DNA from 2 places in the Micromonospora sp. WMMB482 genome. Region 2 is predicted to be linked to the other one. Evidence: riboswitches for the same ligand, from Rfam matches in the RefSeq annotation. Region 2 holds a riboswitch; the other holds the start of a gene.
The links. A riboswitch is a leader RNA that binds a small molecule or an ion and turns the genes downstream of it on or off. The one in region 2 is predicted to bind thiamine pyrophosphate.

Region 1 (5,574 bases), 650 kb from region 2:
GCGCGACCACTCCCGAGCAGGTGAAGGCCAACGCCGAAGCCGGCACCTGGCAGCCCACCGACGAGGACCTGGACGCCCTGGACGCCATCCTCTGACGACCCTGCCGGGCACCGGCGCGCCCGCCCGCGCGTCGGGCCCGTGCTCGTTCGGCCCGCCCGCGTGTGCGGTCCGTCCGCGTGTGCGGTCCGCCCGTGCGTCGCAGGGGCGCCCGCTCGTGGGCGTGCGAGCGTCGTGGCTTGCCCCGCGCGGCGGGCGTGCGCCCACCGGGGCCCGCCCGCGCGTCGGGCCCGCGCTCGTTCGGCCCGTCCGCGCGTTCGGCCCGTCCGCGCGTTCGGCCCGTCCGCGCGTTGGGTCCGTCCGCGTGTGCGGTCCGCCCGCGCGTTCGGCTCGTCCGCGCGTTGGGTCCGTCCGCGTGTGCGGTCCGCCCGCGCGTTCGGCTCGTCCGCGCGTTGGGTCCGTCCGCGTGTGCGGTCCGCCCGCTCGTGGGCGTGCGAGCGTCGTGGCTTGCCCCGCACGGCGGGCGTGCGCCCACCGGGGCCCGCCCGCGCGCGGAGGCACCCATGGCGTTCCGCTCAGAGGCAGCGCTCACGATGGGTGGAACGGTATGGGTGTCAAGAGGACCTTGAGACACCTATGGCGTTCCACTCGTCGCCAGATTCAGCCGCGAGTGGAACGCCATAGGTGTCTGCGAGCGGCCTTCTGACGCCCGTGGCGTCTCGGGCGGCCCGGCTCGGCCCGGCTCGGCCCGGCTCGGCCCGGCTCGGCCCGGCTCGGCTCGGCCAGGCACCGGGTGGCGGTTGGCCGGGCCGGGGCGCGGCGGGGCGGGACTCGGGGCTGGACTGTGGGCTGCGGGCTGCGGATCAGTGGTCTGCCGCGGTGGCGCGACGTTCTGCCAGGGCCTGGCGGACCAGGGCGACTGTGGCGTCCGGCCGGCGTAGCACGTCGTCGGCCGTGAACCGCAGCACGACCCAGCCGGCCGCGCGCAGCGCGTTCAGGCGCGCCACGTCCCGCCGGAAGTGAGCCCGTTCCCGGTGGTGGTCGCCGTCGTACTCGACCGCGAGGCGGAGTGCCGGCCAGGCCAGATCCACCCGGGCCACGAAGCGCCCGCCGGCGTGCACTTCGTACTGAGCGGTGAGCGGGCCGAGGCCGGCGTCGAGGAGGAGCAGCCGTAGCCGCGTCTCCATCGGGGACTCGCTCAACGGCTCGGCCAGCGCCAGCACCTCGCGCAACAGTGGAGCGCCCGGCCAGCCCGGGCGGTCGGCGGCGTAGGCCCGCAGGACGGGCAGCTGCACGATCCGGCGACGCAGCAGCGCGTCGACGGCGACCAACGCCTCGCCGAGTGAGCCCTGTCGACCCAGGTCGAAAGCGGTACGCAGCGGGGTGGTGACCGGCAGCCCGCCGACGAGGGTGCGGTCCCGCTCCGGCAGCGGCGACCGGACCACCCGCAACCGTGGGTGCGGTCGCAGTCGAGCGGCGGTCGGCAGCAGCACTGTGACCGGCGCGTCGCGGGTGAGCACGTCCGCGCCGGACAACCAGGCGGCGCTGCGTCCCGCCAGCACGGCACCCGGCGGCAGGCGCAACGCCACCGCCTCGCACCACATCCGGTGGTCGTCGGCGCGGTATCCGTCCCGGTGCACGTACACGTCCGGCAGCAGGCGGACCCACGTCGGCCCGCGCAGCATCGTCCAGGTGAGCAGTCCTTCGGAGACGGCACGGCCGCCCCGGAACGGCAGGACCACCAGGCGGCGCGGGACACGGGCGGGAACGGACATCCCGGCAGCGTGTCGTGATCAGACGGTCACCTGCTGTCCCGATCCGCCGTGTGAACGGTTCCTGGGAAAAACCTCACGCGGGCTTCCGTACGGGCGGGAGGCGTCGTACGGTAGGCCGCAAGTGACCCACGGGAGCCTGGTGCGGACCGGGCTGAGAGGGGGGCTGGGAGCCCCCGACCGTCGAACCTGATCCGGGTAATGCCGGCGCAGGGAGGAGCGTTGCCGTGCTGTCCCTGGGACGACTGCATCTCATCACCGACACCCGGCCGGGGCGTGACCCGCTCGCCGTGCTGAGTGCCACCCTGCCCGTGGCGGGCGCCGAACTCGTCGTGCAGGTGCGCGTGGAGGACGACGCCACCGACCGTGAGGCGTACGAGCTGGCGCGCCGGGTGACCGAGGCGTGCCGGCCGTACGGGGCACTGTGCCTGGTCAACGACCGGCTGCACGTGGCGCTCGCGGTGGACGCAGCCGGGGGCCACGTCGGCGCGGACGACCTGCCGGTGGCCGCCGCGCGCCGGGTGCTCGGACCGGACGCGGTGCTCGGCGCGACCGCCCGGGAGCCGGTGGGCGCCCGCGCGGCGGTGGACGCGGGCGCGAGCTACCTGGGCGTCGGCCCGTGCCACGTCACCACCACCAAGTCCGGCCTGCCGGACCCGATCGGCCCCGAGGGGGTACGCGCGGTCGCCGAGGCGGTCGGCGTGCCGGTGATCGCGATCGGCGGGGTGACCGCAGCGAGCGTGCCGGCGTTGCGGGCCGCCGGGGCGTACGGGGTGGCGGTGGTCGGCGCGCTCAGCCTGGCCGCCGATCCCGCGTCCGCCACCGCCGAGCTACTGCGGGCGCTGACGTGTTAAGAGGGGGCCCTTCCTCTACCGGAGGCGTTAACAGGGGGCCCTTCCTTACCGACGTGGCGGTGGTGGGGGGCGGGCCGGTGGGGTGGGCGATCGCATGGCGGTGCGCGCAGCGCGGACTACGAGTGGTGGTGCACGACGACCGGCCCGGGTCGGGCGCCTCGTCGGTGGCCGCCGGGATGCTGTCGCCGGTCGCCGAGGCGTACTTCGGGGAACGCGATCTGACCGCGCTGCTCGTCTCCTCCGCCGCCCGCTGGCCCGGCTTCGCCGCCGAGCTGGCCGGGGCGAGCGGCGTCGACCTCGGGTACCGCACCGAGGGCACGCTCGTCGTCGGGCTCACCGCCGACGACCTGGCCGAGGCGCGGCGGCTGTGGTCGTACCAACTGGGGTTGGGACTGCCGATCACGCCGCTGCGCCCCTCGGAGCTGCGCGACCGCGAGCCGGCGCTGGCGCCGCGGGTGCGCGGCGGCGCGGTGGCCACCGGCGACCACCAGGTCGACCCGCGGCGGCTGGTCGCCGCGCTGCGCACGGCCGCGGAACGCGCCGGGGTGGAGCTGCGCCCGGCCCGCGTCGGCGCGCTGTCCGAGGTGGATGCCGGGGTCACGGTGGTCGCGGCCGGATGCGGCGCGGCGGGCCTGACCGGCCTGCCGGTCCGGCCGGTGAAGGGCCAGGTGCTGCGGCTGCGCGCGCCGGGTGGCGGTCCGCCGGGCTTCCGGCACGTGATCCGGGGGTACGCGGACAGCGAGCCGGTCTACCTGGTGCCCCGGGCCAGCGGGGAGGTCGTGGTCGGGGCGACAGTCGAGGAGCGCGCGGACACCGCTGTCACCGCCGGTGGCGTGCTGACGCTGCTGCGCGCCGCCGCGGAGCTGGTGCCGGAACTCGTCGAGTACGAGCTGGTGGAGGCCGTCGCCGGGCTGCGCCCCGGTACACCCGACAACGCGCCGATCATCGGGCCGCTGCCCGGTCGGCCGGGCGTGCTCGCCGCGACCGGGCACCACCGCCACGGCATCGTGCTCACCCCGGTCACCGCCGGCCTGGTCACCGAGCTGATCGTCTCCGGCGAGCCGGATCCCGCGCTCGCCCCCTTCACCCCGGACCGCTTCGGGAAGGAGCGCACGTGGAACTGATCGTCAACGGCCTCGGCCGGACGCTGCCCGAGGGCGTCACAGTGGCCGAGGTGGTCCGCACCGTCACCGACCGGGAGCGCGGGCTCGCGGTCGCGGTGAACGGCGAGGTGGTGCCGCGCGGCGGCTGGTCGGCGAGCGTGCTGCGCGACGGCGACCGCGTCGAGGTGCTCAGTGCCACCCAGGGCGGGTGAGCGGGGTGTCCACGCTGGAGATCGGCGGGGTCACGTTCGGCTCCCGGCTCATTCTGGGCACCGGCGGCGCGGCCAACCTGCACGCGCTGGAGCAGGCGATCCGCGCCTCCGGTACCGAGCTGGTGACGCTGGCGCTGCGCCGGGTGGACACCACGCCCGGCGGGTCGGGCGGACTGCTCGACCTGGTGGAGCGGTGTGGCGTACGGCTGCTGCCGAACACGGCCGGCTGCCGGACCGCGGTGGAGGCGGTGAAGACGGCGCACCTGGCCCGGGAGGCGTTCGACACCGACTGGGTGAAGCTGGAGGTGATCGGCGACGAGCGCACGCTGCTGCCCGACGGGGTGGAGCTGCTGCGCGCCGCCGAGGAGCTGGTGGCGGACGGGTTCACCGTGCTGCCGTACACCTCGGACGATCCGGTGCTGGCGCGTCGGCTGGCCGACGTGGGGTGCGCGGCGGTGATGCCGGCCGGGTCGCCGATCGGTTCCGGACTCGGCATCGGCAACCCGCACCACATCCGGCTGATCCGGCAGGCGGTCGACGTGCCGGTGGTACTCGACGCGGGCATCGGCACCGCCTCCGACGCCGCGCTGGCGATGGAGCTGGGCTGCGACGCGGTGCTGCTGGCGAGCGCCGTGACCCGGGCCGCCGAGCCGGTGGCGATGGCCACGGCGATGCGGTACGCGGTCGAGGCCGGGCGCCTGGCGTACGGCGCGGGCCGTATCGCCCGCCGCTTCCACGCCCTGGCGTCCACTCCCGACGACGGGCGGCCCGACCTGTGACCGCCGCCGGTGTCGCGGCCGATCCTGGTACGGAAGCCCCCCTGGAGGGGCAGCCGCGTACCAAGATCTACGCCGGCCCGACCGGGGTCGTCGTGTTGACCGATCGACGTGCCGTCCGGGGGTCGCTCGTCGATGTGGTCGCGGGTGCCGTCGGTGGGGGAGTGCGGTGGGTGGTGCTGCGGGAGAAGGACCTGCCCCGCCCCGAGCGCCTCGCGCTCGCCGTCGACCTGCGCGCGATCCTCGCCGAGGTGGGCGGCACGCTGATCGTCGCCGGACCCGATCCGCTCGACGGGGACGCGGTGCACCTGCCCGCCGCCGGCCCGTACCCGCCGCCCGCCGTCGGACTGGTCGGCCGCTCCTGCCACGACACCGCCGAGCTGGCCCGGCTCACCACCGAGCACTACGCGACGCTGTCCCCGGTCTACGAGACAAGGACGAAACCCGGCTACGGCCCGGCGCTACGACCGGCCGGACTCGCCGCGCTGGTGAAAGCCAGCCCGGTCCCGGTGCTCGCACTCGGCGGCATCGAAACCCCGACCCAGGTCCACGCTTGTGTAGAGGCAGGCGCCAGAGGAGTGGCAGTCCTGGGCGCCGTCATGCGCGCCCACGACCCGCGAGAAACCGCCACCACGCTGGGCAGCGCCTTCCAGGAGGCGGCCACCCGTGTGGCGCGCACCCACCCTGCGCGATCCGACGCAGGCCCGCACGAGAAGGGCTGCGGCCGACCGTGACCACGGAGGGATCAAGCCTGACCGCCCGGAGTGGGCACGGTCGGCCGCAGCCCTCAACCGCAACCACTGGAGAAGCGCAGTGACGCCGAGAACAGTCCTCACGATCGCCGGCTCCGACTCCGGAGC
Region 2 (5,574 bases):
CCGCGGCCCAGCCCTGCACCTTCCGCGGTCCGGTGACAGAGCTCAGGCGCGCCCGCCAAGATCTCGCCCGGTCGTGGTTGACCATGAAGTTGGCGGCGACAAAACGGGCACTCTTTGCCGTCAACTTCATGATCAACGGGGCGAGGGTGGGTGGGCGCTGGGCGGGCGGGGGTGGGCCGGGTCAGCCGATCAAGGGGCGGAAGGTGCCCAGGGCGATGCTTGTCGCCAAGGCGGCTCCGGCCAGGAGGGCGGCTCCGGCGACCAGCAGGGTGTCCGCGAGGGTGAAGCGTTGTGGACGGGCGACCGTGCGCGGGGTGCCCGCGTCGAAGCCCCGGGCGTCCATCGCCACGGCCAGCCGGGTACCCCGCCGGATCGCGCCCACCAGCAGCGTGAACGCGGTGGACGCGAACAGCCGCAGCTTCGCCACCGGGTTGCGGCCGGCGTCCACGCCGCGGGCCCGGCGGGCCATGCTGATCATCCGCCACTCCTGTTCCAGCAGCGGCACCATCCGGAACGCGGCCAGCGCCCCGACGGCGAACCGGGCGGGCGCCTTCGCGTTCTGGATCAGCGCGTCGGCCAGGTCGGTCGGGTCGGTGGTGGCGAACACGACGATGCCGGGCAGGGCCACCGCGACCATCCGCAGCACCAGACCAAGCGCCGTGACGAGGACGCCTTCGGTGACCAGGACCGGCCCGGCCTGGAGCAGCACCGGGCCGGAGCGGTCGGCCGCGAAGAGCACCAGCGTGACGAGGATGCCGACGGCGCCGGCCAGCAGCGGCCAGGCCCGCCGGGCCAGCACCCGGTAGCGGACACCGAACAGCGGCAGCACCGCGAGTTCGACGGCGATGGCGATGGCCGGGGCCACCGGGTCGAGCGTCGCCACCAGGATCACTGTGAAGACCAGCGCGGCGGCCAGCTTCGCCACCGGGTTGCGGCGGGCCAGCGGCGCGCCGGGCGCGGCGACCGGTTCGAGGTCGATCACGGCGCACGTCCGGCAGCCGGACCGTCGTCGCCCGAGCGCTCGGCACCGGCCGAGGGCCGCCCACCGGGGGAATGCTCCGCGTCCGACGGTGACCGGTGCAGGGTGAGCGTGCGGTCGGCCAGCGCGGCGACGAAGTCCTCGTCGTGGGTCACCGCTACCACGCCGTGGCCGGCGTCGCGCAGCTCGGCGAGCAGGTCGACGAGCTCCAGCCAGGTGCGCCGGTCCTGGCCGAACGTGGGCTCGTCGCAGATCAGCAGGCGGGGCGCGGTGGCGAGCGCCGTCGCCACGCTCAGCCGCCGCGCCTCGCCGCCGGAGAGGGTGTACGGGTTGGCGCCGCCCAGCTTGTCCAGTCGCAGCCGGTCCAGCAACCCGTCGACGGTGGCGGCCACCGCCGGCTCGGGCTGACCGGTCCGGCGGGGGCCGAGCGCCAGCTCGTCGCGGACCGTGGCGGTGACGAACTGGTGCTCCGGATCCTGGAACACCGAGCCGATCCGGCGGACCAGCGCGGGTGCCCGCCAGCGGTGCGGGGGAGTGCGGGCGTCCCGCCCGGCGAGTTCGGCCGACGCGGTCACGGTGCCGGTACCGGGCTTCAGCAGGCCGCCCAGGAGCAGCGCCAGCGTGGACTTGCCGGCCCCGTTCGGGCCGAGGACGGCGAGCGCCTCGCCGGCGCGTACCCGGAGGTCGGTGGGGGCCAGCCGGGGTGGGAGGCCGAGCCGGTCGGCGGTGAGCAGCACGTCGCCGGCTGGCGCGGTGGCGTGCCGGGGCGGCGCGACGTGGCCGGGTACCCAGACCCCGGCGGCGGCCAGCGCGTCGCCGTGCGCGGCGAAGACCGTCTCGGGCGGCCCGTCGGCGTGGACCCCGCCGCCGGGTTCGAGCACCACGACGCGGTCGACCAGCGGCAGCGCCTCGGTGACCCGGTGCTCGACCAGGACCATCGTGGTGTCCGGGTCGAGCGCGTTCGCGACGGCCCGGCGGATCAGGGTGGCGCCGGCCGGGTCGAGGTTCGCGGTGGGCTCGTCGAGCAGCAGCAGCCCGGGGCGCAGCGCGAGCGTGCCGGCCAGCGCCAGTCTCTGCTGCTCGCCGCCGCTGAGCGCGGCGGTCGGGCGGTCCCTGTCGTACGGGAAGCCGACCCGGCGCAGCGCCTCCTCGACGCGGGTCCAGATCTCGTCGGCGGGTACGCCGCGGTTCTCCAGCCCGAACGCCACGTCGTCGCCGGAGCGGGCCATGACGAGCTGGGTCTGCGGATCCTGGAACAGGATGCCGACGCGTTCGCGGGCCTTGCGCGGGTCCAGCCCGTCGATCTCGACGGTGCCCTCCTGCTCGCCGGAGTCCTCCGGCAGCAGCCCGGCCAGCGCGGCCAGCAGCGTGCTCTTGCCGGCGCCGGAGGGTCCGAGCAGCAGCACCCGCTCGCCGCTCTCCACGCGCAGATCCACCCCGCGCAGAGCCCACCGCCGACGTCCCCCGTGCCGCCACCCGAACCCCCGCAGCACCACCCCGCTCACGAACCACCCACCCCCTCTCCCGGTCTCCCGGCCCAGCCTGCGTGATCAAGGAGTTCGCGTCCGGGAAACCGTGCCCGGCGGACGCGAACTCCTTGATCACCGGGGCGGGGCGAGGCGAGCCTCAGACCAGGGCGCGGTCGCGGCCGGCGGGGAAGCGGTCCAGGACGCCGGTGTTCGCCAGCGCGCGGGTGAGGGCCACCGCGCCCAGGCCGGCCACCAGCAGGCAACTGAGCACACCGAAGGCGATGTACGGCAGCCGGAAGGTCGTCCAGCTCGTGGCCGGGTACCAGTAGAGGACGTCGAACACGGTGGCGAAGAGGCCGCCCGCCGCCCCGGCCAGCGCCGCCGTGACCGGCCGGTAGTTGCGGTACCGGGTGGCCGCGAAGACGCTCTCCACACCCAGGCCCTGCACCGCGCCCTGCAGGATCGCCATCGCGCCGTACGGGGAGCCGAGCAGCACCGAGACGGTCGAGGCGACGGTCTCGGTGAGCAGCGCCGCACCCGGCTTGCGGACGATCAGCGCGCTCAGCACGGCCGGGATGAGCCAGACGCCGTACATGACCGACTGGAGCGGGGCGAAGAAGGCGAACGGCCCGTCGCTGCCCTTCCAGAGGATGTTCCAGAGCTGGAACACGACGCCGAAGGTGACGGCGATGACCGAGGCGACGACGATGTCGACGGTACGCCAGCGGTTGCTGTCGGTGTGGTTCACGGTTGGCTCCCAGTTCGTCGAGGTGAACCAGGAGAAGACGCACGCCGCGCCCGGTGGTCACCGGACGGCGACGCGGCTGGAGGTCGACCGAACTCCCTGCGCTGGCATTACCCAGATCAGGTTCGAGGGTCTGCGGGCACCGGCCCGCACTCTCAGCGCTGTGCGCTCCCCTGTCGGATGTGAAGTTGTCTCGTCGCAGACGCTAGCACCGACCACGGCTCCCGGCCCAGCAGGGCGAGTGTCGGTATGGTGGCGATCATGCTGGTGGATGCGCGGGGACTGACGTTCGAGGTACGCGCCGGCGGCCCCGAGGGCGGTGACCCGGTCCTGCTGCTGCACGGCTTCCCGCAGCACTCCGGCGAGTGGGACGCCGTCACGCCCGCGCTGCACGCCGCCGGGCTGCGCACGTACGCGCTCGACCAGCGCGGCTACTCGCCCGGCGCGCGCCCGGCCGACGTCGGGGCGTACCGGATCCCGGAGCTGGTGGCCGACGCGGCGGCGGTGCTCGACGCCCTCGGGGTGACAGGCGCGCACGTGGTCGGCCACGACTGGGGCGCGATCGTGGCGTGGGGCCTGGCGGCGGCGCACCCGGAGCGGGTCCGGACGCTGACCGCGGTGTCGGTGCCGCACCCGGCCGCCATGGGCCACGCGCTCGCCACCGACCCGCGGCAGAAGGTCAAGTCCGCCTACATCGCGTTGTTCCGCAAGCCCGGTACGGCGGAGAAGGTGCTGCTGGCGTGGCACGGCGCCACGCTGCGCAAGTTGTTGAGCGGCGTGGGCGACGCCGGCACGGTCGCCCGGTACGCCGAGCCGATGCGCGAGCCGGGGGCGTTGACGGCGGCGCTGAACTGGTACCGCGCGATGACCGGGACGGACATGAAGGCGGTCGCCCCGGTCGGGGTGCCCACCACATTCGTGTGGAGCGACAAGGACGTGGCGATCGGCCGGACTGCCGCGCAGGCGTGCGCCGCGCACGTCACCGGTGACTACCGGTTCGTGGTGCTGCCAGGGGTCAGTCACTGGATCCCGGACGAGGCGCCCGGCCCGCTGGCCGAGGCGATCCTCGCCCGGTGCGCAGGAACGGAGGAGGCATGACGGTGAGCGCCGACGCATACCTGACGGTGGTGACCGAGACGATCGGCCGGGTCGCGGCCGAGCAGCGGCGCAACGTGGCCGCCGCGGCCGACCTGATCGCGGCGGCGCTGCAAGCCGACGGTGTGGTGCACGCGTTCGGCACCGGGCACTCCGAGGCGCTGGCCATGGAGATCGCCGGGCGGGCCGGCGGCCTGGTGCCCACCAACCGGATCGCGCTGCGGGACCTGGTGCTGATCGGCGGCGACCCGGCCGACGTGCTCGGCCCGAAGCTGGAACGCGACCCGGCGGTGGCGCACCGCCTCTACGAGCTGGCGCCGATCCGGCCGCAGGACGTCTTCGTGCTGGCCTCGAACTCGGGCGTGAACGGGGCGATGGTCGAGTTCGCGTCCATCGTGAAGGAACGCGGGCACGGGCTGGTGGCGATCACTTCGGCGCAGCACTCGGGCCGGATGACCTCGCGGCACCCGTCCGGCCGGAAGCTCGCGGACTTCGCCGACGTGGTGCTGGACAACGGCGCCCCGTACGGCGACGCCACGCTGCCGCTGCCGGGCGGCGGCGCGGTCGGCGCGGTCTCCTCGATCACCGCGGCGCTGCTCGCCCAGCAGATCGTGGCCGAGGTGGTGGCCCGGCTGGTCGCGGCGGGGCAGCGCCCACCGGTCTATCTGTCCGCGAACATCACCGGCGGCGACGAGCACAACGCCGAGCTGGAGGCACGGTACGCGGGCCGGATCCGCCGCGGTTCCTGAACCGGTTTCGTGATCGCCCGTACGGGGCACAGGCGGTCCTGCCGGTGGGCGTTCACCCACCGGCCGTGCCGTCTTCACCGGAGGTTCACGAGTTGTCCAAGGAATCCGAGAAGCAGCGCTGGCAGCGCAATTTCGCCGACCTGTTGCAGGAGCTGCGGGTCGCGCAGACCGGCGTGCAGATCCTCTTCGCCTTCCTGCTGACGATGCCGTTCAGCAACGCCTTCACCCGGACCACCGACTTCCAGCGCGACGTCTACATCGTGGCGCTGCTGGCCGCTGCCGCCGCAGCCGCGATGATCATCTCGCCGGTCGCGTTCCACCGGGCCCTGTTCCGTCAGGGACGCAAGCCGGAGCTGGTCCGCTTCGCCCACCGGATGGCCTCGGGCGGCCTGTTCTTCATGCTGATCGCGATGGTCAGCGCGGTCCTGCTGGTCACCGACTTCGTGCTGCCCCGGCCGGTCGCGTTCGGGCTCAGCGCGGTCACCGGGATCTGGTTCCTGACCTTCTGGGCGATCCTGCCGTTCAGCCGCCGCAACT

Region 1: it holds a riboswitch for thiamine pyrophosphate, as region 2 does, so the genes downstream of both, thiE (thiamine phosphate synthase) here and KSK32_RS04440 (ECF transporter S component) in region 2, are expected to answer to the same signal.

The regions. Positions count from the first base shown of each region.
Region 1 is NZ_JAHOPD010000020.1:1,424,844-1,430,417, reverse strand. Features, by position in the region: gene KSK32_RS07515 (aldo/keto reductase) at 1-95, shown strand, start outside; gene KSK32_RS07510 (DUF559 domain-containing protein) at 861-1,772, opposite strand; TPP riboswitch at 1,891-2,002, shown strand; gene thiE (thiamine phosphate synthase) at 1,997-2,623, shown strand; gene thiO (glycine oxidase ThiO) at 2,617-3,747, shown strand; gene thiS (sulfur carrier protein ThiS) at 3,738-3,938, shown strand; gene KSK32_RS07490 (thiazole synthase) at 3,935-4,717, shown strand; gene KSK32_RS07485 (thiamine phosphate synthase) at 4,783-5,448, shown strand; gene thiD (bifunctional hydroxymethylpyrimidine kinase/phosphomethylpyrimidine kinase) at 5,528-5,574, shown strand, end outside.
Region 2 is NZ_JAHOPD010000020.1:775,395-780,968, reverse strand. Features, by position in the region: gene KSK32_RS04450 (energy-coupling factor transporter transmembrane protein EcfT) at 182-982, opposite strand; gene KSK32_RS04445 (ABC transporter ATP-binding protein) at 979-2,484, opposite strand; gene KSK32_RS04440 (ECF transporter S component) at 2,606-3,196, opposite strand; TPP riboswitch at 3,272-3,378, opposite strand; gene KSK32_RS04435 (alpha/beta fold hydrolase) at 3,455-4,291, shown strand; gene KSK32_RS04430 (sugar isomerase domain-containing protein) at 4,288-5,037, shown strand; gene KSK32_RS04425 (DUF6328 family protein) at 5,130-5,574, shown strand, end outside.